One region of the Kosakonia beeri genome, then DNA from elsewhere that is predicted to be linked to it. Evidence: predicted binding sites of a transcription regulator. Region 1 holds the regulator's gene; each other region holds the start of a gene.

Region 1 (7,975 bases):
ATGAAAAATTCGACCTGTTCAGCGACATTCGCGGCATGGGGTTACTGATTGGCGCGGAACTGAAACCTCAGTACAAAGGTCGCGCGCGTGACTTCCTGTATGCCGCTGCCGGGGCGGGTGTGATGGTACTGAATGCCGGGCCGGATGTAATGCGTTTTGCGCCGTCGCTGATTATCGATGCGCAGGATATTGAAGAAGGGCTAAATCGCTTCGCGGTAGCGGTAGATAAAGTGATCAACGGTTAAGGCGTCTCTTCAGCCAGATACCATGATGTGGGCGCTGACGCCATGCCACCGACGAAATAGTGTGCATGGTGTTCAGATGCCCCACTATACGTTGCAGGTGCTGTTCCAGCGTGCTCATTGGCCCGTGGGTCAGCGTCTCCGGCGACTCCAGAATATTTGCATCTCCCGACTCGCCAGGCCCATCGTATTCCAGCCGCTGCTGACAGCGTTGCAGCGCAATTTCACATGACTGTAGGTAGCGCTGCGCCAGATCCGGGGTAAGCATGGTGTGCTCGCGTGCAAGCGTCGTCATGGCGTTGATATGTTCAACAATAAACTGGCTGTGCGTCACCCACAGCTTCATATCTTCCAGGTAACGGGTGTTGAAGCCCGGCTCCTGCATAGCCTGATTCAACGAGTTGAATAGCGCATTATGCGCCTGGTTTACGCGCATTCTCTGCCATGCCAACGGTGTTGGCTGCGGATTGTCGCTGAGGATCAGGCGGAGGGCCTCCTGATAAGTTTCCAGCGCATCATGGGCGTTTTGCCGCAGCAGGCCGCTTTGCCACTGTGGCCACAACCAGACCATGCCACCAAAGGCAATCAGGCAACCTATCACGGTGTCGATAAATCTGGCGACGATAAACTCCTCGCCATTCAGCGTCAGCAACTGCAGGGTGTACACCGCAGTTATGGTAAAACCGACCATCGCCCAGCCGTAATTCTTGCGGATAATGAGATAACTGATCAGCGTGATCAGCAGCATCGCCGCCAGCGTATATCCCTGTGGTACGTGGAAATGCAGTGTGATACCCGCAATCACCAGACCTGCAAGCGTGCCTGCAGCACGGTGCACAATGCGAACCCGTGTTGCGCCGTAGCCATTTTGCGTAACAAACATCACGGTCATCATGATCCAATATGGCTTGGGTAAATGCAGGGCGCTGCCCATCAGGCTGGCAACACTGAGCATGACGCTAATGCGTGCGGCATTGCGAAGTGCGGAAGACTTCAGTGAAAGATAACTTTTTAACGCCGGGATCAGAGGCAGGCGGCGCTGCGTTTCAGCCATTAAATCCCGGCTGTACAGAGGGCGTTGGGTGCGTAAAACGCGGGCGATACGGCTAAAGTGCCAGGCGCAAAAATGCCCGACCGGGTTATCCGGATGCTGGCGGGCGATTTTCTCCAGCGCACCAACCTGCTTATCCATCGTGAAACGCGTAGGGTATCGGTGATAGAGAATATCATCGGCCAGCACACGCAGGCGTGCAGCAACGGTTTGCGCATTCCAGCGTATCACCTGCTCGGCATGGCTTTGCTCCACCAACTTTTGCACTTCTTCTGGCTGGTGCAAACTGACAGAGATGTGCTCTTGTAGGTCCAGCGCGACCTGGAACACGCGCAACATACGCTTGTAATCATTGTGCTGGTTCGCGGCCAGCATATGCAGTTGCTGATAACACTGACTTATCATATCCACGACTTTTTGCTGGCGGGCCAGCAGCGGTGGCAGGGCGGTTTCTGGATCTTTGTGCTGCGTCAGCAGGCTGTATTTGGCTTCGCAGTAGTCCGCCAGTTCACGGTAAAGCAGGCTTATCGTTTCATGCAGCGGTTGTTCCCGCCACATCCAGAACCAGAACCAGTTAAACAGCCCGTACCACAAGGTACCAAGCGCATAAATCAGTAACGGTTGCCATATTGGCATACTGCCGGCAAGGCTCAGGGTAAAGATGGCAGCAATCAGCGAGGCCGGGAGTAACCGCCCATGCAGTGCACTGATTTCGGCGGTCACGCCAAGTAATAATGTCATGCCGGTGAGGATCAGCGGCAGGGGCAGGTTCTCTGCAAGCAGCAGTTGTACCGCGAGGCTGCATCCTGCAAACAGCGAGCCGCCAATAATCAGGCGTTTAAAGAAACGTTTATGGGGGGTATCAAGACCTGCAATGTTGCAGCAGGCGGGCACGAGGGAGAACAGCAAACCTTGTTGCAAATGACCGACGATTAAGCCGATGGCCACAGGCAAACATAACACCAGCGTTTGCCGCAGTGCGTAGTTGATTTCGGGGTGATAAATCAGCCTGCGCCACATGAGAAAACAAAAACGGCGCACCGGATAAGCGGCGCGCCGTTTTGTCGATTAACGGGTTCCGTAAACCACGATAGTTTTACCGTGTGCGGAAATGAGATTTTGATCTTCCAGCATTTTCAAAATACGGCCCACTGTTTCGCGCGAGCAACCGACGATCTGACCAATTTCCTGACGGGTAATTTTAATTTGCATACCGTCCGGGTGAGTCATTGCGTCTGGCTGTTTCGCCAGGTTCAACAGCGTTTGGGCAATGCGACCTGTCACGTCAAGGAACGCGAGGTTGCCGACTTTCTCTGAAGTGACCTGCAGGCGACGCGCCATTTGCGAGGAAAGGCGCATCAGAATGTCCGGGTTTACCTGGATTAACTGACGGAATTTTTTATAGGAAATTTCGGCCACTTCACATGCGGTCTTAGCGCGTACCCACGCACTGCGCTCCTGACCTTCTTCGAACAGGCCCAGTTCACCGATAAAATCTCCCTGATTCAGGTAAGAGAGGATCATCTCTTTACCTTCTTCATCCTTGATCAGCACTGCCACTGAGCCTTTAACGATGTAATACAACGTTTCCGCTTTTTCACCCTGGTGAATCAGCGTGCTCTTCGACGGGTACTTATGAATGTGGCAATGAGACAAGAACCATTCGAGAGTCGGGTCTGTTTGCGGTTTGCCAAGCACCATGCGCGATTATCCTCTGTTATAAGCTGTCACCAGACACAGGATGTGCACCCTGCCCCTGGGGTTGCAATCTATACACGTTATCGTTCGACTTTGTGTATTCGCTTCCAAATCCTCGGAAGTGGACCGTCAGCGTCATCTGCGGTCTCTAAAGTGTGATGTCAGGCGTGTCTGCGTGACATCCATTTTTTCTGTAGCATCCAGATTGTTTTAGCATAGCTTTAACCGCCTGTCTCCTGGTGTCTCGCTTCAGCATGACGCAGGTCGCCTTCCGTTGCGACTTTTCTTATGTACGCGTAATCTGTAAAGAAAATTGCCACTTCGGAGTAAAGAAAAATGCAGGCACGTGTGAAATGGGTTGAAGGGTTAACCTTCCTCGGTGAGTCCGCCTCGGGCCACCAAATCCTGATGGATGGCAACTCAGGCGATAAAGCACCAAGCCCGATGGAAATGGTGCTGATGGCCGCAGGCGGGTGCAGCGCCATTGATGTGGTGTCTATCCTGCAGAAAGGGCGCCATGACGTTACCGACTGCGAAGTGAAGCTGACCTCAGAGCGTCGCGAAGAAGCCCCGCGTCTGTTCACCCATATCAATCTGCACTTTATCGTCACCGGCAAAGCGCTGAAAGATGCTGCGGTTTCCCGTGCGGTGGATCTCTCTGCGGAGAAGTACTGCTCCGTGGCGTTGATGCTGGAAAAGGCGGTGAACATCACCCATTCCTACGAAGTCATAGAAGCCTGATGTGCTCAGCCCGGTAGCGTGGCGTTACCGGGTTCCCCTAACGCTATTTTATCTTTTTCCCTTCCATCAACCGTTGCACCAGCGGCGTCATGATTAGCTCCATCGCCAGCCCCATTTTTCCGCCAGGCACCACCAGCGTGTCCATATGGGAAATAAACGAGCCTTGCAGCATCGCCAGAAGCCATGGGTAATCAATCCCTTCCAGATTACGAAAGTGGATCACCACAAAACTTTCATCCAGCGAAGGAATGCCTTTCGCGGCAAAAGGGTTCGAGGTATCCACGGTTGGTACACGTTGAAAGTTGATATGCGTGCGCGAGAACTGCGGGGTAATAAAGTTAATGTAATCTTCCATGGAGCGTACCACGGAATCCATTACCGCTTCGCGCGAGTGGCCGCGTTCGCTGGTGTCGCGCACCAGTTTCTGGATCCACTCCAGATTAACAATTGGCACTACGCCGACCAGCAAATCAACATAACGTGATACGTCATGCTGTGGGGTGACCACGCCACCGTGCAGCCCTTCGTAAAAAAGTACATCTGTGGGTTCAGGCAATGGCTGCCAGGGGGTAAACGTACCCGGTACCTGGTTCCAGGGCACGGCTTCATCGTAGGTATGGAGATACTTCCGCGCCTGACCTTTGCCGGTCTGGCCATATTCGCTGAAGGTCTGTTCGAGCAGGCCAAAATCGTTAGCTTCCGGCCCGAAGTAACTGATATGCCGCCCAAGATCGCGCGCTTTGCGGATCGCCATATCCATTTCCGGGCGGGTATAGCGATGAAAACTGTCGCCTTCAACTTCCGCCGCCTGCATACCCAGTTGCGCGAAGATCTTACGAAAAGCGAGGCTGGTGGTGGTCGTTCCCGCACCGCTGGAGCCGGTGACGGCAATGACCGGGTGTTTGGCAGACATAATAACTCCCTGAATTAATGATTATTTTCAGTATAGTCAGCCGCCATGCACCCCGTTAATCGTGGAATTGCCCGCGCGGCATAATATTGACTGTCTCGTGCAGTTCAGACCACACCAGCACTGCTTCGCCGCGTTGCAATTGCCGTTTAACATCGGCGACCTTTTGTTCAAGCGAGCGTTCATGTTCACCATAATCGGTGCCTTCGCGCAAGACAAAGCTCTCAATCAGGTTATCCAGCGTTGCGGTTTCGATCTCTTGCCATGGAATAATCATTTCGCCTCCAGCCAGGGAGAGAGCCAGTCCGGAATACGTGTCTCAAGCCACATTTCCGGGCGACGCAGTGTGCCGCCGACAAAACCCACGTGGCCGCCATGCTCCGTTAACTGATACTCAATATTTGCCGGCAAATGTCCGGCATCCGGGATCACATTATGATCCATAAAAGGATCGTCTTTGGCGTGAATAATCAAGGTCGGTTTACGGATGTCCGGCAGTACCGGCATGGCGCTGCAGCGTCGGTAATAATCCAGTGCGTCGGCGAAGCCGTGGATCTTCGCGGTGATCAGGTCGTCAAACTCACGGATGCGGCGTACTTTGCGCAACGCCGACAACGTTAACGGGAGCGAGCCGGGGTAAGCGCGTAATTTTCGCGCTGCGTTGGCTTTCAGCAGATTGAGTAAATAGCGCTGATAAACGCGTGAGAAACCCTTATCCATATGATAACTGCACGCTTCCAGCACCAGTGGCGCAGAGACAATGACCGCTGCATCGACGGGCAAGTCATCCTCTGCTTTTGCCAGCAGGCAGCCAAGCATATTACCGCCGAGCGAGTACCCAACGGCTGCCGTTGGCGCGGCACCCAGTTCCTGACGCAGCCATTGCAAAAACCAGGTGCCGTCTTCGGTCTCACCAGAGTGGTAAATGCGATTCAGGCGATTAGGAATACCGCTGCAACCGCGAAAATGCATGACGACCCCCAGCCAGCCGCGCGCCTTCGCCGCATGAACCAGACCGTGCGCGTAAGGGCTATGCAGGCTGCCTTCAAGGCCGTGAAATACCACCAGGCGCGGTTTATGCCGCGCCTGGTACGGTTCTTCACTCCAGGCGAGATCGACAAAATCGCCATCCGGCAGCTCAAGACGCTGCCACCACGGTTCAAACTGCAGGCGACGACGTAAAAGGCGTGGCAGCATCGTTTGTAGATGCGGATTGCGCGCACCCGGCATCGGATGAAAATTGTGCGCTTCTCCCTGATCTTCAAGGAAATTTGCCGGTGTAATATCTGCCATCATAATAAAAAATTTAAGTTAATAGACGGTTATTATACTTGCTAACAATTAGGCTGTTTAATACTTTGCTGCTGTTGTAACGTATTACCCCTTACAGACAGCTTCATAAAGACACAAGAAAACCAGCGATTACATTACATTACCGCTGTCTGCCATTTACCCATTGAGGACGTATTGGATGACGGAACATACCTCGCTTGACCTCGCCGCGCCGCAGCAATCAAACCCGTCGATGAATGACCTGCCTGGCAGTGAACACTTAACCCCGGCGGAGCACGCGCAAATCCAGAATATTGTTGAAGAGATCAATATTAACGACCCGGCGTTTTCGTTGGGTTTTGGCGCAAAAACCATGAACAGCATCTCGCAGTTCTCCGACTCCCTGATGCAAGAAGTGCGGGCAAAAGATGCGGGCATTATCGGTACGCAACTGACCGAACTGCTGCAAAAAATCAAAGGGGTGGACATCAGCGCCTTTGAACAAAAACCGGGCTTTCTCGCCTCACTGCCACTGCTGGGATCGCTGTTTAACCGCATTGAGCGCACGCTGCTGGAATACCAGACCCTGTCTGAACAGGTAGAAAATATCACCGCAAAGCTGAATGACGCGATGGTTGATCTGCTGCGCAATATTTCCGTGCTCGAGACCCTCTTTGAGCGTAACCGCGAGGTTTTTCAGCAAATTACGCTGCACATTATTGCCGGTAAGCAAAAGCTGGAGCAGATAAAACAGAATGAACTGCCCGCGTTGCAGGTGCAAGCGGCATCGGACCCGATGAACGCGCAGCGCGTGCGCGATCTGCTGGAAGGCATTCAGCGCTTTGAGCGTCGCCTGCATGATTTGATGGTATCGCGAACGATTGCGATGCACTCCGCCCCGCAAATTCGCCTGATGCAGAGCAACAGCCAGTCACTGGCAGAAAAGATCCAAAGCAGCATTCTTTCCACCATTCCGGTGTGGAAAAGCCAGATAGCGCTGGCCATGTCACTGCAAACCCAGCGTCAGGCGGCAAAACTGCAAAAAGAGGTGGCGGATACCACCAATGATTTACTGCGCCGCAATGCGGAAATGTTGCAAACCGGCACGCTGGAAACGGCGCGTGAGGTGGAGCGGTCAGTGGTGGATATCGACACCCTGCGCGATGTGCAGTCGCGGTTGTTGAGTACCATTGAAGAGTCGGTGAAAATTGCTACTGACGCACGTCAACGCAGGGCTGAAGTAGAAAAAGAGCTACTCACAATGGAAAACGATCTGCGTATCCGTCTGGCCTCCATCGCCAGCGGAACGGCGGGACAGCAGTAAGCAGGAAGAGACCATGTCCGAGAGAATCACACACTGGCTGGATGCCTATTACAGCAACCGTTTGAACCGTATCTCCGCCCGGTTATTCACGTTTATCGCGGGCCTCTTATATTCCGCCTATTCAGCCCGTTTCGCTACGCAGGTGGATAGCGAATTGGGGAAAGATGTGGGGGGACTCGCAACCTGCTTCGCGGTGGTGAACTGGTTTGGTTTTATTCTGCTGGGCCGCACGCTGTTCTTTGATCGCATAGCGCTGGTTGTGGGGGCGTTGGCAGGCTTTTTCTGGTTTTTTGTGGGAGATGCCATTGCGCTGCCATTTTGGGCGGGAATGATGGCGATGCTCGTGCATCTCTATCGGGACTGGCGACGGCTTAGCACCATCCATGTGCTGTATCTGTTATTAATGATTCTGTCTGTATCGTTATACCGGCAGATCTATGATTACAGCGCGCACCCCGTCTACCTTGGATTCTTTGCGTTGCTCTTTGTCGGCTATCTCCTGTATGCATGGTCACTGAAGATGGCCGCACGTAAACATGACGCCCAGCTGGCGATTCTTGCTGCAGCCGAAAAAGCGCAACAAACGGCCGCCGAAGCGGATCAGTTGTTAGCGCAGCGTATTGCACGCCTGGAAAAAAAGAGAGGGCTGCCTGCTCCGCTGCTGGCTGAACTGGCTCAGATTACTGCGTCAGCGCGCCAGATCCTGCAATGCATGAGTACAGACAAAAGGGATGAAG
Region 2 (7,975 bases), 1.2 Mb from region 1:
CTGCATTTCGATGTCGAGAAAGGGCATATCACCCGCACGCAAGTGTTTACCGATAGCCTGAACCCGGCACCGCTGGAAGCGCTGGCTGCTCGTTTACAGGGCTGTCTCTACCGGGCGGATATGCTGGCGCAGGCATGTGACGCGCTGCAGGTTGATTTTCCCGAACAAGAACAGGAGCTACGCCAGCTTTCCGCGTGGGTTGCCGGCGCGGTGCGTTAACGGTCTAAGACAGAGATGCCCTGCACGTAAACAGATCAATGAAGTGATAAAAAAGGGCAGAGAAACTGCCCTTTGAAGAGAGAATTACGCTTTGTCGCCCAGCAGGACCGATTCCAGCGCAATCTTGATCATGTCGTTGAACGTGGTCTGACGCTCCGCAGCGGTGGTCTGTTCATGGGTGCGGATATGGTCGGAAACGGTGCAAATAGTCAGCGCTTTCGCACCAAACTCTGCCGCCACGCCATAGATACCCGCCGCTTCCATTTCTACACCCAGCACGCCATATTTTTCCATCACGTCGAACATTTCACCGTCCGGGGAGTAGAACAGGTCGGCAGAGAACAGGTTGCCCACGCGCGCATCCACACCCAGCGCTTTTGCTGCGTCAACCGCGTTACGCACCATGTCAAAATCAGCAATCGCTGCAAAATCATGATCTTTGAAACGAATGCGGTTCACTTTGGAATCGGTGCATGCGCCCATGCCAATCACGACATCACGCAGTTTCACATCCATACGCACAGCACCGCAGGAACCCACGCGGATGATTTTCTTCACGCCGAACTCGGTAATGAGCTCTTTGGTGTAAATAGAGCAGGACGGAATGCCCATACCGTGGCCCATTACAGAGATTTTGCGGCCTTTATAGGTACCGGTGTAACCCAGCATGCCGCGTACATTGTTTACTTCGCGGTAATCTTCGAGGAAAGTTTCAGCAATATGCTTCGCGCGCAGCGGGTCGCCGGGCATCAGCACTACGTCAGCGAAATCGCCCATTTCTGCATTAATGTGTGGGGTAGCCATCGTCTATTCCTTTATATCGTTGTCGTAAAACGGAAAGGGCGGGAAACTCCCGCCCAAAATCATCAGAACATGGCCTTGCCATATTCCATATCAGACACACCGAAGTATTTGGCGATTGTCTGGCCAATATCCGCGAACGTCTCACGGTGGCCCAACGAACCGGGTTTCACTTTTGGACCGTAAACCAGTACCGGAATATGCTCACGCGTATGGTCTGTGCCTTTCCAGGTCGGATCGCAGCCATGGTCAGCGGTGAGGATCAGAATGTCGTCTTCACCGACCAATTCCATCAACTCCGGCAGACGACGGTCAAACAGTTCCAGACCGCCCGCATAGCCCGCCACATCGCGGCGATGGCCCCATGATGAGTCAAAATCAACGAAGTTAGTAAAGACAATCGTCTTATCACCCGCTTCTTTCATCTCTTTCACGGTAGCGTCGAACAGTGCATCCAGCCCGGTGGCTTTCACTTTTTTGGTGATACCGCAGTTCGCATAGATATCAGCAATTTTACCGACAGAAACCACCTGCCCCGCTTTTTCATCCACCAGTTTTTGCAATACCGTGGCTGATGGCGGTTCAACGGCCAGATCATGGCGGTTGCCGGTACGCTGGAAGTTACCCGCTTTATCACCGACAAACGGGCGCGCAATGACACGACCGATGTTGTAACCCCCTTCGGTCAGCTCTTCACGGGCGATTTCGCACAACTCATACAGCTTATCCAGACCAAACGTCTCTTCATGGCAGGCAATCTGGAATACCGAATCCGCCGAGGTGTAGAAGATCGGCTTGCCGGTTTTCATATGCTCTTCGCCAAGCTGGTCGAGGATCACCGTACCAGAGGAGTGGCAGTTGCCGAGATAACCCGGCAGATTAGCGCGCGCCACCAGTTTATCCAACAGCGCCTGCGGGAAGCTGTTTTCGGTGTCGCTGAAGTAGCCCCAGTCAAATAACACCGGTACACCGGCAATTTCCCAGTGGCCTGACGGGGTATCTTTACCCGACGAGAGTTCATGCGCCCATGCGTAAGCGCCAATAATATCGGCGTTGGCGTCCATCCCGGCAGGGATGAAACCGGCCGCACCTTCATGCGCCTTCGCCAGACCCAGACGGGTCAGATTCGGTAAGTTCAGCGGACCGTGACGACCGGTATTTGCTTCACCTTTAGCACAGGCTTCTGCAATGTGGCCGAGGGTATCGGAACCCACGTCGCCAAAGCGCTCCGCGTCTTCCGTCGCGCCGATGCCGAACGAGTCGAGCACCATAATAAATGCACGTTTCATATGTTCTCCGTACCTTGTGCTTTGTAAAAAAGCGATCAGATCAGTATATCGCTATTCGGTGATGCGGCGATAGACTGTTGGTGTCTCTTTTGGTGCGTTGTCACCTACCACAATCGCGGCTTTTACCGCTTTTGCCGCATCCTGCCAGCTGGCTTCGTCCTTCGCATGGATCACCGCAAGCGGGCGTTGGCCATCAACACTGTCCCCCAGGCGCGCCATCCCGGTAAAACCGACGCTGTAATCAATGCTGTCTGTCGCCTGACGGCGGCCACCGCCCATTGATACCACCGCCATCCCCAGCGCACGGGTATCCATGGCGGTAATAAAGCCTTCCTGATCCGCATATACCGCTTTGCTCAGCGTCGCGGTCGGCAAATAGTGGTCGTAGTTTTCGACAAAATCCGTTGGGCCTTTTTGTGCCGCCACCATACGGCCAAAAATTTCCGCCGCCTTACCGTTATCCAGCACCGTCTGCAATTTTGCCCGCGCTTCATGGTCATCTTTCGCCAGCTTGCCGGAAATCAACATCTCAACACAGAGTGCCATGGTGACGTCCAACAAGCGCGGGTTACGGTATTCGCCCGTCAGGAATTGCACGGCTTCGCGCACTTCAACGGCGTTGCCCGCGCTGGATGCCAGCACCTGGTTCATATCTGTCAGCAATGCGGTGGTTCGTACACCTGCGCCATTGGCCACGCCAACGATCGCTTCAGCCAGCTGTTCAGAAAGGGCGTAGGTCGGCATAAATGCCCCGCTGCCCACTTTCACATCCATGACCAGCGCATCCAGCCCTTCCGCCAGTTTTTTGGCGAGGATCGATGCCGTTATCAGCGGGATGGAGTCCACCGTTGCGGTAATGTCGCGGGTGGCATAAAAACGTTTGTCTGCCGGTGCCAGCGAGTTGGTCTGGCCAATAATCGCCACACCCACCTCTTTAATAATCTCGCGGAAGCGACTGTCCTGCGGGAAAATGTCAAAACCTGGGATCGCTTCCAGTTTATCGAGCGTACCGCCTGTATGGCCGAGTCCGCGCCCGGAAATCATAGGGATATAGCCACCGCAAGCCGCCACCATCGGGCCCAGCATTAACGAAGTCACATCGCCCACACCGCCAGTAGAGTGTTTATCGACTACCGGGCCGTTAAGATCGAGATGCTTCCAGTCCAGCACAGTGCCGGAATCCCGCATCGCCATGGTCAGCGAGACGCGCTCAGGCATGATCATATCGTGGAAGAAAATGGTCATTGCCAGCGCAGCTATTTGCCCTTCGGACACAGTGTTATCGCGAATTCCATTGATAAAAAAACGGATTTCTTCATCACTCAGTGCGAGACCATCGCGTTTTTTTCGAATAATTTCTTGAGCGAGAAACAAGGTAACCCCCTGAGGAAAGATACGGCCGGGCACCAGAACAGGCCCGGCGAAACATGGGTTAAGTCAGCCTGATAAGCAACACGCTATCAGACCATTATTAGTAGCTGCTCGCGCTCTTACCGTCGCCATGGCCCAGCGCTTTCAGCAGGCTCGCCAGCAGGCTGGACGCGCCAAAACGGTAGTGACGGGCATCGGCCCAGTCAGCACCTAATAATTCATCAGCAATAGCCAGGTACTGCTGTGCATCTTCCGCGCTGCGCACACCGCCTGCGGGTTTGAAGCCCACCGATTTTTCCACCCCCATATCACGGATCACTTCCAGCATGATGCGTGCGCTCTCTGGCGTCGCATTGACCGCCACTTTACCGGTCGAGGTTTTGATGAAATCCGCCCCTGCTTTGATGGCGATTTCAGACGCTTTACGGATCAGCGCCTCTTCTTTCAGTTCACCGGTTTCGATGATCACTTTCAGCAACACGCTGGCCGCAGCGCAGGCCTCTTTGCAGGCTTTTACCAGATCAAAACCTACCTGCTCGTTACCGGCAATCAGGGCGCGGTACGGGAAGACCACATCCACTTCATCGGCACCGTAAGCGATCGCCGCGCGGGTTTCCGCCAGCGCGATTTCAATGTCGTCGTTACCGTGCGGGAAGTTGGTTACCGTCGCAATACGTACATCCGGCGTACCCTGCGCGTTCAGCGTCTTACGTGCAATCGGAATAAAACGTGGATAAATACAGATTGCCGCCGTGTTGCCGACGGGCGTTTTCGCCTGATGACACAGGGCGATGACTTTCTCGTTAGTGTCATCGTCGTTCAGGGTGGTCAGGTCCATCAGTTTTAATGCACGCAGGCTGCTTGCAGTTAAATCAGTCATAATCTCTCCGACGGCTCATTGCCGATTTCTTGTTCGGGTCTGTTACTATTCTAACATTAACCCACCGTTACACTTCGACACCCATCACAGTTAATGAAAACTTAATTCACGCTTGCAAAACCATAATGAGACATTCATCAAATTTTTAGCTTCAATCTGCCGGTAATCGCCCGGGGAGCCACGCGGATCAAAAAGGGAGGCGCCCCGTCCTGCATACACTCCTCTTCCCCGTAAGGAACAAGAGGAACAATGATGTCCATATCTGTTGATCCCTTTTTGCTGTCGCACTGCCAGCAGATAGTCACCAGCCCGACGCTAACCCCGGAACAGAAGCGCCATTTTCTGGCGCTGGAGGCAGAAAACAGCCTGCCGTATCCGGCCCTGCCAGAAACCGCGCGCGCCGCGCTTGATAAGGGCGCGGTCTGCGATATGTTCGAAGGCCATGCCCCGTACAAACCACGCTATGTCCTGCCGGATTACGCCAAATTTCTCGCGAATGGCTCCGCGTGGCTGGAGCTGGAAGGTGCCAGTGACCTGGATGATGCCTTGTCGATGCTGACCATCCTCTATCACCATGTGCCTTCCGTCACTGCAATGCCGGTCTACCTCGGACAACTGGATGCGTTGCTACAACCGTATGTTAGAATTTTAACACAAGAAGAAATCGATATCCGAATAAAACGTTTCTGGCGCTATCTCGACCGCACACTGCCCGATGCGTTTATGCATGCGAACATTGGCCCGTTTGATGGCCCTGTTACGCGAGCCATATTGCGAGCCGACGCAGAGTTGAAGCAGGTTGCGCCCAATCTCACCTTTATTTACGATCCGCAAATTACGCCAGATGATCTGCTGCTCGAAGTCGCGCGTAATATCTGCTCATGCAGTAAACCCCACATCGCTAACGGCCCGATGCATGATAATATTTTCACAAAAGGCGGCTATGGCATTGTCAGTTGTTACAACTCGCTGCCCCTCGGCGGGGGCGGCAGCACACTGGTGCGGCTCAATCTGAAAATCATTGCTGAAGGCAGTGACTCGCTGGAGGATTTTTTCACGCACCAGTTACCGCATTACTGCCGCCAGCAAATGGCAGTTATCAATGCCCGCTGCGACTTCCTCTATCAAGAATCAGGTTTCTTTGAGCATAGCTTCCTGGTCCGGGAAGGTCTGATCGATGCCGATCGTTTTGTGCCCATGTTTGGCCTGTTCGGGCTGGCTGAAGCAGTAAATATTCTTTGTGATAAAGCCGGGTCCGGAGCACGCTACGGCAAAGATGAACAGGCCAATGCGATCGGCTACCGTATCAGCGAAGCCCTTGCAACATTCGTCGATAACACGCCAGTGAGCTATGGCTGGCGGCAGCGCGCCATGCTGCATGCACAGTCGGGGATCAGTTCAGATATCGGCACAACGCCGGGCGCACGTCTGCCCTATGGCGATGAGCCGGATCCGATCACACATCTCCTTACCGTGGCACCGCATCACGCCTGGTACAGTGCCGGGATCAGCGACATTTTGACCCTCGACGAAACCATCAAACGCAACCCGCAGGCGCTGGTTCAGCTCTGCCTCGGGGCCTTTAAGGCTGGTATGCGAGAGTTTACCGCCAACATCGCGGGTAACGATCTTGTGCGGGTAACCGGTTATATGGTGCGTCTTTCGGATCTGGAGAAATTCCGTGCCGCGGGATCGCGCACCAATACCACCTGGCTCGGTGAAGAGGCAGCGCGCAACACCCACATTCTTGAGCGGCAACCCCGTGTGATAAGCCATGAACAGCAAATGCGCTTTCGTCAGTAAGCTCATTCCCTTTTCGTGCGTAGACGGTCCGGGAAGCAGACTGGCGCTGTTCTTACAGGGCTGCAATATGCGCTGCAAGAACTGCCATAACCCCTGGACCATTGGGCGTTGCAATCACTGTGGTGAATGTGTGCCCACTTGCCCGAATAAGGCATTAACGCTGACGGGCAGGCAGGTTATCTGGCAGGCGCATCATTGCCAGCAGTGTGATACCTGCCTGCATGTGTGCCCGCAACAAGCCACACCAATGGCACAGCCGATGTCAGTGGCAATGGTACTGGCACAGATCCGCAAAACAGCGCCCTTTATTGAAGGCATCACCGTCAGCGGCGGTGAGGCCACGCTGCAGTTACCCTTTTTGCACGCGCTGTTTACCGCCATACACGATGATCCACAACTTCGGCATCTGAGCTGCCTGGTGGACAGCAACGGTCTGCTCAGTGAAACCGGCTGGCGTAGATTGTTACCGGTTTGCCACGGCGCGATGATCGATCTGAAAGCCTGGACAAGTGAGCTGCATCGCTATCTTACCGGGCGGGACAACCGGCAGGTAAAAGAGAGCCTGCGTCTGCTGGCGGCGGAGCATAAACTGGCGGAGCTACGTTTATTGTTGATCCCTGAGCACAGCGATTATCTGGCACATATAGATGCGCTGGCGGCGTTCATTGGTGAGCTTGGGGAGGTGCCGGTGCGTCTGAATGCGTTCCATGCCCATGGCGTGTTCGGCGAGGCCCAAAACTGGCGTAGCGCCACGTCAGAAGACATTGAACCGCTGGCGGAGGCGCTGGAAGAGCGTGGAGTTAGAACCGTACTTCGACCAGCGCTATACCTGTAATGCAAACAACTGACGTGTGTTTGCCAGCAATGCCTCAGCAATGTCTTCTGCGGGTTCCGGGCGCAGTTCACACAGCGTTGTAAAGACGCGAGCGGCTTGTTCCGGCCGGTTGGGCTGACCCTGAAAACCGTTTAACGGCATATCCGGCGCGTCCGTTTCCAGTAACAGCGCGGAAAGCGGCAGCTGCGCCATTACATCACGGGTTTTACTCGCTCGGGGGTAAGTAATCGTGCCGCCCACGCCAATGCAGTAGCCCAGCTCAACAAAACGTTGTGCTTGCTGCAGGCTGCCGGCGAAACCGTGTACCACGCCTTTGCGCGGCAAATCATGCTTTTTCAGGTGCATCGCCAGTTTGTCGTGGGTTCGACGAGAGTGAAGGATGACCGGTAAGTCATAGCGCTTCGCCAGTTTCAGCTGCGCATCCAGTAACTGTTGCTGGCGTTCAAACTGCGGATCCTCACGGTAGAGATCGAGGCCGATCTCACCAATCGCGACCACGGCATCGGCTTGTGCGGCCAGGCACTCCTGAAGAATATCCAGACTTTCTCCGTTATGTTCCTCAATCACGATGGGATGCAAACCCAGCGCGGCATAAAGCGCAGCGTGCTGGCGGGCTAAATCACAGACGCGCTCAAAATAGCGGGCCGCAATGGCCGGCACGATGATCTGCCCGACGCCCGCAGCAGCGGCACGGGCAATGCTGGCGGTTTCATCTCCGGAGAAGGGAGGGAAATCAAAATGACAATGGGTGTCGATAAAGCGAAAACTCACGCCGTA
Region 3 (7,975 bases), 560 kb from region 1:
TAGGTCAGCGCAATCAGATTAGTGGCATGGCAGTGCATGATGACCCGATCTTTGCCGCCTGTGGCTTTGATACGTTCGCAGTGGGATAAAAAGTGCGCCGGCAGCTCAGACGTCGGCACGGCTTCATGGGTCAGTCCCCACAGAATGTGGTAACCCGCGCCATCGCTGTCGACTTTGACCACGCCCAAATTCGCTGTCGGATCGAGCTGCACGTTGCGGAAGAATTTGCCTGAGCCGGTAACAATAAACGGCGTGTTCGCCAGCAATGGCATTGGCTGGCTCAGTGCAATGTACCGTGGCTTCTGATGGAAATCCGCCTCAAACGGCGCAATGTCCGCATCATCCAGACGCAGGGTCAGGTTGCCGCCGTTACGTTCATCCCAACCTTTCAGCCAGGCGTCGGAGGTGGCTTTAATCATCCCCTGGACGAACCAGGAATTAATAATGGTCTGCATAGTCTTGTTGTTCCTGTTAATACGGTGCGGGGTTTTCCCCTCACGCTGAAAAATTTTCCCCTCACCCTTGCCGGGGAGGGGTTAACGGGTTACCCGCGCTGGCTTAATACGTCTTTCTCATACGCGCGCACGCTTTCCAGCCACTGGCTACCTGCTGGGGTATCGTGGCGCTGGCAATACATCTCCCATACTGCCTGCCACGGCAGGGATTTTTGCTCTTCCAATAAGGCGAGCCGCGCGGTGTAATCGCCATCGGCTTCCAGTTTGCGCAGCTGCTCAACCGGTTCCAGCAATGCGCGCAGCAACGCTTTTTTCATGTTGCGCGTACCGATCACCCATGCGGCGATACGGTTAATAGAAGCGTCAAAGAAATCGAGACCGATATGCACGCGGTCAAACAGTTTGTGGCGGATGATTTCACTGGCAATGGCCTGGGTTTCATCATCCAGCAACACGACGTGGTCGCTGTCCCAGCGTACCGGGCGGCTGACGTGCAGCAGCAGACGCGGAACATAGAGCATGGCGGCGGAGATCTTGTCGGAGATCACTTCAGTCGGATGGAAGTGCCCGGCATCCAGACACAGTGCAGTCTGGCGGGTGGTGGCGTAGCCCAGATAGAACTCGTTGGAGCCCACGGTGTAACTTTCAGCACCAATACCGAACAGCTTGCTTTCGACGGCGTCGATATGGTGTGCCGGGTTAAGTTTTTCGCTGATGGCTTCATCCAGCGCATTTAGCAGACGCTGGCGGGGTGCCAGGCGGTCAACGGTGATGTCTTTCATGCCATCCGGGATCCAGATATTCATCACCGACGGCGTACCCAGTTGTTCACCGAACCAGGCAGAAACGCGGCGGCTGGCTTTGACATGGTCAATCCAGAACTGGCGGATCTCATCGTTAGCATGCGACAGAGTAAAGCCGTCCGCGCTCAGCGGGTGTGAGAAGCAGGATGGGTTAAAATCCAGCCCCAGTTTGTTGGTTTTGGCCCATTCCACCCAATTTCTGAAGTGCTCCGGTTTGATCTGATCGCGGCTCACCGGGGCATCTGCTTCCAGATAAAGCGCATGCAGGTTGACACGTTTGGGGCCGGGGATCAGGCTCAGCGCTTGCTCCAAATCGGCACGCAGTTCCATGGCGTTACGCGCTTTGCCAGGATAACTGCCGGTAGCCTGGATCCCGCCGGTCAGGCTACCTTCCGGGTTTTCGAAACCGGCTACATCATCGCCCTGCCAGCAGTGCATTGAGACCGGCAGGCGATCAAGCTGACGCAACGCCTCCTCGACATCAATACCCACAGCGGCGAAACGCTGTTTAGCAATTTCCCAGGCTTGTTCAAGTTGAGTGGTCATGCGCAAAGCTCCTTTGTCTGTCGTTTTTGCTGAAAGCGCGCGACATAGCGGGCGATTTCATTATCAGGATTGGGGGTAAAGGTGATCAGGTCGTGGTTAGCGACGACCACCTTGCGGAAGTCATCAACGTGGGTCAGTTCATCCAGCGTCATCAGTTGAATGCCGATATTGCCGAGCGTGGAGGCCTCAACCGGGCCAGCGATCACTGGCAGGCCGCAGGCGTCTGCGCACAACTGGTTCAGTAGCTGGTTCTGACAGCCGCCTCCGACAATATGCAGACGGGTAAAGGGGTGACCGCGCAGGCTCGCCAGTTCACCGAGTACGTCGGCATACAGCAGCGCAAGACTGTCGAAAATACAGCGCGCCAGTTCAGCCGAACTTTGCGGGGCCTGTTGGCCTGCTTCCCGGCAGGCGGCCTGGATTTCGGCACTCATATTGTCCGGGTTGATAAAGCGCTCATCGTTTGGATTGATGACAAAACAGCACGTGGCGATCTGTTCCGTTTGGGCAATCAGCGCCGGGAGATCGGTAATGCTTTGCTCTTTCAGAACGCGTTGCAGCAACCAGAGCCCCATGATGTTTTTCAGCACCCGATAACGCCCTTCTGCACCGCCTTCGTTGGTAATATTGGCCGCCAGCGCGTTCTCGCTGGTGTAAGGGGTTTTGCTCTCAAAACCCATCAGCGACCAGGTGCCTGACGATAAATACGCAGCATCTTTATCTGCCAGCGGTGCGGCAATAACGGCGCTGGCGGTGTCGTGACTGGCGACAGCGACGACTGGAATGCGATGATTCTGCGGGCACACCCAGTGACCAATCACATTTCCCGGGTGCGTTGGCGTGCCGAACCAGCGTGCAGGAACGCCAGCCCAGTCCAGCAGCGTGCTGTCCCAGTTATCTGTGTTGATGTTGACCAGTTGCGTGGTGGTGGCGTTGGTATATTCCCAATTCAGATTGCCGGTAAGACGGTAGCTAAAGTAATCCGGGATCAGCAGAGCATGATCGGCTTGCTCCAGTAATTCAGGCTGCTGTTCCGCCAGCGCCCGCAATTGATACAGGGTGTTGAACGGTAAAAACTGAATGCCGCTGCGCAGATAAATGTCGGTTTTGCCCGGTGCTTGCATCGCACGGTTCATGATGCCGTCGGTACGATTGTCGCGGTAGGCAACAGGCAGGCCGACACGTTCACCATGGCGGTTTATCAAAACATAGTCGACGCCCCAGGTGTCGATACCGATGCTGTCAGGTTGAATACCTTCTTCACACACCTTTTGCAGACCGAAGCGGATTTCGGCTTCCAGGCTATCAATATCCCAGCAGTCAACACCCTCAACCTTTTGCAGGCAGTTAACGAAACGGTGGATTTCGCGAAGCGAAAGTGTGCGTTGTTGGCGATCGTAACGCGCCAGCATGACGCGTCCGCTGGACGCGCCTAAATCAACGGCAACACAATGGCGAAAAGTCATGAGCGGGTCCTTCTTAGAGTCATTGCGAACAGTCTAAAAAAGGGCGAGGCGTTGTACCTTCTTGTTACGGACAGCGGCGATTTAGCGCTGGCAAGAAAGCAAAGATGAACGTGAGAGAGTTCACAGTTTCCAGTTATGGCGGGGTTTTCGGCCATTGTGACCCTGGCCACATTTCCCGATCTTTCCCGCCGTTTCTTGAAAAAACGGCAGGCTATGCGCGAAATAGTGTCGAAAATTTAAGGTGAGGTTGAGAACCCTTAATTACTATTTTGAGAACGTTTCTCATTGTTGGGTTGGGGGCAAGTATGACCGTACTTCATAGCGTGGATTTTTTCCCGTCAGGTAAATCACCTGTTGCCATTGAGCCGCGATTACCCCAGGCGGCTTTCCCTGAGCATCATCATGATTTTCATGAAATTGTGATCGTTGAGCATGGTACCGGCATTCATGTTTTTAACGGTCAGCCCTACACCATCAGCGGCGGTACAGTGTGCTTTGTGCGCGACCATGACCGGCACTTGTATGAACATACTGATAACCTTTGCCTGACGAATGTTCTGTACCGTTCGCCGGAGGCATTCCAGTTTTTATCGGGGCTGAATCAGCTTTTACCGCAAGAGCAGGATGGCCACTATCCGTCGCATTGGCGGGTGAATCAGCAGGCGCTTACGCAGGTTCGTGCCATCATCGGTCAGATGGAGGCGTCGGATAGCGAAATGGACACCCATGGCATTGCCAACCGTGAGATCTTGTTTATGCAGTTGCTGGTTTTATTGCGTAAAAGCAGCCTGCAAGAAGGGGCGGTGAATAATGATGCCCGATTGAATCAGTTGATGTTGTGGCTGGAAGATCACTTTGCGGAAGATGTGTGCTGGGAAACGCTGGCGGAACACTTTACGCTCTCACTGCGCACGCTGCACCGCCAGATGAAGCATTCTACGGGCCTGACGCCGCAGCGCTACCTCAACCGGTTAAGGCTTATTAAAGCGCGCCATATGCTGCGCCATAGCGATGACAGCGTAACGGATATTGCCTTCCGTTGTGGGTTTGGCGACAGCAACCACTTCTCAACGCTGTTCCGTCGTGAGTTCAACTGGTCGCCGCGCGATATCCGTCAGGGGCGTGATATGCTGCTTCAGTAACGAGAAGGCTATCACCGATTTTTTGCCGTGGATCCGCTAATAATGGCAGGTTGTTCACGGCAGAGGTGGCGTTGTGGCAGGTCAGTTAATCCTTCGTAAAGCAGACTTCTTTCCCCGCGCTGGCCAGGCCGTTGCGGTGGCGGATCGCTATCCGCAAAATGTCTTTGCCGAACATACCCATGAGTTTTATGAACTGGTGCTGGTATGGCGCGGCAACGGTTTGCATGTGCTTAATGGTCGCCCTTACCGCATTACCCGCGGTGATTTGTTTTATATCCGTGCGGAAGATTGCCATTCGTACGCGTCGGTTAACGATCTGGTGCTGCAAAATATTATCTATTGTCCGGAACGGCTGACCTTAAATCTTGATTGGGCAGCGCATATTCCCGGCCTGCATGGCTCAAATTGGGTACCGCACTGGCGTATTGGTAGCACAGGTATGGCACAGGCGCGGCAGGTCATTACGCAACTTGAGCATGAGAGCGCAAGGCCCGATCCGCTCGACAATCTCATGGCGGAAACACTGTTCGCGCAGCTCATATTGACGCTAAAACGCCACCGTTTCGCCACCGATAATCTTGCGGCCACCCACAGTGAAGCCCTGCTGGATAAGTTGATCACTGCGTTGTCCGGTAGTTTGAACCGCAGTTTTGTGCTGGAGCAGTTTTGCGAGCAGGAGCAGTGCAGTGAAAGGGCGTTGCGTCAGCAGTTTCGCACCCAGACCGGAATGACCATCAACCACTACTTGCGTCAGTTGCGTATTTGCCATGCGCAGTACCTGTTGCAGCATTCTGAGCAGATGATCAGCGAAATCGCCATGCAATGCGGGTTTGAAGACAGTAACTACTTTTCGGTGGTGTTTAGTCGTGAGGTAGGGATGACGCCAGGTCAGTGGCGTCATCGTAGTCGTATTGCAGCCTGATCAACTGGCCATGCCGAGGCCAACGATGTTGGCGGCGACAATGATCACCACACAACCCAGACTGAGAACCCCGACCGGCTGGCGGCCGGCGTTTTTCCACTCTTTCAGAACCAGCCCAACGATACCGCCGCACAGCACATAGAAGCTCATGTGCAGCATCCAACTGATGTAATCATACTGGGCCGGGATGCGTGCGTGACCCCACGCATAAAAAAAGAACTGCAAATACCACATCAACCCACCCAACGCGGACAGCAGAACATTACTAATAAGTAGCGGTTTTGCCAGCGAGAAGTCGGCTTTTATCGACAAGTTTTTCATTTTTGCCAGACGAATAAAACAGAAGCCGAGGTTTACCAGCGCACCGCCGCCCATGATCACCACATAGCTGGGCAATGCGGTGTATAGCGGGTCGATTCCCAGTGCTGCTGCGGCCTCGTGCATCGGTTTTGCGGCATTCATGGCGAAGGACATGCCAGCGGAAAACACGCCGCACATAATGGCCAGCGCCAGCCCTTTTTTCAGGCTGAACTCTTCTGCTTTGATGCCCATTTTGCGTTCTTTCAACTGGCCCGCACGCGTCACAATCGCCACGCCAACAAGGGCAACCAGCACGCCGAGCAACGTCATGCGACCGCCAGGGGTGCCAATTAACACATCGAAGTTACCATTAATAATCGGCGTCATTAGCGTACCGACAATCAGGGTGATGCCAATCGCGATACCAATGCCCATCGACATGCCCAAATAACGCATGGTCAGGCCATAGTTAATGTTGCCGATACCCCACATGGCGCCGAACAGGAACACTGGCAGTAGTGTGGAGGCATTAAACGAGCTGAAATAAGCCCAAAAATCAGGCAATAACAGCGCGCTGATAGTCCAGGGAAGGATCAACCAGGAGACGATGCCGCCGATTGACCACATGGTCTCCCAGGACCAGTGTTGCACTTTTTTAAACGGGGCATAGAAACAGGCTGCACTGGCCGCACCTATCAAATGCCATAAAATACCCATCGTAATCGCGTTACTCATTTTGGATCCTCTTTGTTTTTATCGCCGGGATACGAGCAGCCGACCCGATGAGTGTAAAAATCAGGCGCAGGATTAACCTTGAGGCGTTTGCCGCGTAACGGCGGGAGCTGGCAATGAGCGCGTTATGGAGGTGAGCGGCTTCACAATTTCAGTAACATAACCAAAAGTTATAACCTTATAAAAACTACGGCATTGATAAACATTTTCAATATCATTTAATTAACTATAATGAACCAACTGCTTACGCGGCATTAACACAGTAGCCGCTTACCTTTAATGGAGATGATCATGAGCTATACACTGCCTGCTCTGCCGTACGCGTATGATGCCCTTGAACCGCACTTCGACAAGCAAACGATGGAAATCCATCACACCAAACATCACCAGACTTATGTGAACAATGCAAACGCAGCGCTGGAAAGCCTGCCGGAGTTCGCAAATCTGCCTGTTGAAGAACTGATCACCAAGCTGGATCAGCTGCCAGCAGATAAAAAAACCGTGCTGCGTAACAACGCAGGCGGCCACGCTAACCACAGCCTGTTCTGGAAAGGCCTGAAAAAAGGCACCACCCTGCAGGGTGATCTGAAAGCCGCTATCGAACGTGACTTCGGTTCCGTTGATAACTTCAAAGCTGAATTTGAAAAAGCGGCTGCAACCCGCTTTGGTTCCGGCTGGGCGTGGCTGGTGCTGAAAGGCGACAAACTGGCGGTCGTTTCGACAGCAAACCAGGATTCCCCGCTGATGGGCGAAGCGATTTCTGGCGCGTCCGGCCTCCCGATCGTGGGCCTGGATGTGTGGGAACATGCTTACTATCTGAAATTCCAGAACCGCCGCCCGGACTATATTAAAGAGTTCTGGAACGTGGTGAACTGGGACGAAGCTGCTGCCCGTTTTGCTGCGAAAAAATAAGACGATTTCGTCGCTCACCCTGAGGTGAGATAAACCCCCGCCAGGCACTGCCGACGGGGGTTTTTTTATGGCAAAGTGTGAGCGCGCTAGCTAATAAAAACATTGATCCTAAAATAATGAAATAATGTTTTGTTATGTACGGTTGATCACTTTTCCCTCTCCGAAGTGGTTCTAACATCCTGTCATCAGCGCTGAGCGTCCCTCGGTCGGCGCAGCAAAATCAGTGGGTTTTGACGACAGGTGAATATATGCAAATCAAACGTGCAATAGAGAGAATTCCGGGCGGTATGATGCTGGTTCCCTTGTTTATCGGTGCGTTGTGCCACACTTTTGCGCCCGGTGCGGGAAAATATTTCGGCTCCTTCACAAACGGGATGATCACCGGCACGGTGCCGATTCTGGCGGTGTGGTTTTTCTGCATGGGGGCGTCGATCAAGCTGAGCGCTACCGGGACGGTACTGCGTAAATCCGGTACGCTGGTGGTGACAAAAATCGCCGTGGCATGGGTAGTGGCCGCCGTTGCGTCACGCTTAATCCCCGCGCATGGCGTAGAGGCGGGTTTCTTTGCCGGGTTGTCGACGCTGGCGCTGGTGGCCTCGATGGATATGACCAATGGCGGGCTTTATGCATCCATCATGCAGCAATATGGCACCAAAGAGGAAGCCGGGGCCTTTGTGCTGATGTCGCTCGAATCCGG

The links. The regulator CRP, encoded in region 1, controls carbon source genes, mostly activating them, when cyclic AMP is high. The targets are predictions, from matches to a motif close to ATGTGANNNNNNTCACAT.
Region 2: a site for CRP is predicted at 4,686-4,703, ahead of deoC (deoxyribose-phosphate aldolase). Genes of this name have one in related genera too.
Region 3: a site for CRP is predicted at 3,425-3,442, ahead of rhaS (HTH-type transcriptional activator RhaS). Genes of this name have one in related genera too.

The regions. Positions count from the first base shown of each region.
Region 1 covers NZ_CM135106.1:449,539-457,513, forward strand. The annotation lists gene argD (bifunctional acetylornithine/succinyldiaminopimelate transaminase) at 1-245, shown strand, start outside; gene ACUY4S_RS02125 (YccS/YhfK family putative transporter) at 235-2,313, opposite strand; gene crp (cAMP-activated global transcriptional regulator CRP) at 2,362-2,994, opposite strand; gene ACUY4S_RS02135 (OsmC family protein) at 3,328-3,732, shown strand; gene ACUY4S_RS02140 (phosphoribulokinase) at 3,776-4,645, opposite strand; gene ACUY4S_RS02145 (YheU family protein) at 4,701-4,919, opposite strand; gene ACUY4S_RS02150 (hydrolase) at 4,916-5,935, opposite strand; gene ACUY4S_RS02155 (toxic anion resistance protein) at 6,114-7,238, shown strand; gene ACUY4S_RS02160 (5-bromo-4-chloroindolyl phosphate hydrolysis family protein) at 7,252-7,975, shown strand, end outside.
Region 2 covers NZ_CM135106.1:4,183,797-4,191,771, forward strand. The annotation lists gene lplA (lipoate--protein ligase) at 1-219, shown strand, start outside; gene deoD (purine-nucleoside phosphorylase) at 304-1,023, opposite strand; gene deoB (phosphopentomutase) at 1,086-2,309, opposite strand; gene deoA (thymidine phosphorylase) at 2,361-3,683, opposite strand; gene deoC (deoxyribose-phosphate aldolase) at 3,781-4,560, opposite strand; gene ACUY4S_RS19775 (YjjI family glycine radical enzyme) at 4,813-6,363, shown strand; gene ACUY4S_RS19780 (YjjW family glycine radical enzyme activase) at 6,335-7,198, shown strand; gene ACUY4S_RS19785 (metal-dependent hydrolase) at 7,187-7,969, opposite strand; gene ACUY4S_RS19790 (patatin-like phospholipase family protein) at 7,966-7,975, opposite strand, start outside.
Region 3 covers NZ_CM135106.1:4,809,933-4,817,907, reverse strand. The annotation lists gene rhaD (rhamnulose-1-phosphate aldolase) at 1-455, opposite strand, end outside; gene rhaA (L-rhamnose isomerase) at 545-1,804, opposite strand; gene rhaB (rhamnulokinase) at 1,801-3,270, opposite strand; gene rhaS (HTH-type transcriptional activator RhaS) at 3,576-4,412, shown strand; gene rhaR (HTH-type transcriptional activator RhaR) at 4,486-5,334, shown strand; gene rhaT (L-rhamnose/proton symporter RhaT) at 5,335-6,369, opposite strand; gene sodA (superoxide dismutase [Mn]) at 6,658-7,278, shown strand; gene kdgT (2-keto-3-deoxygluconate transporter) at 7,527-7,975, shown strand, end outside.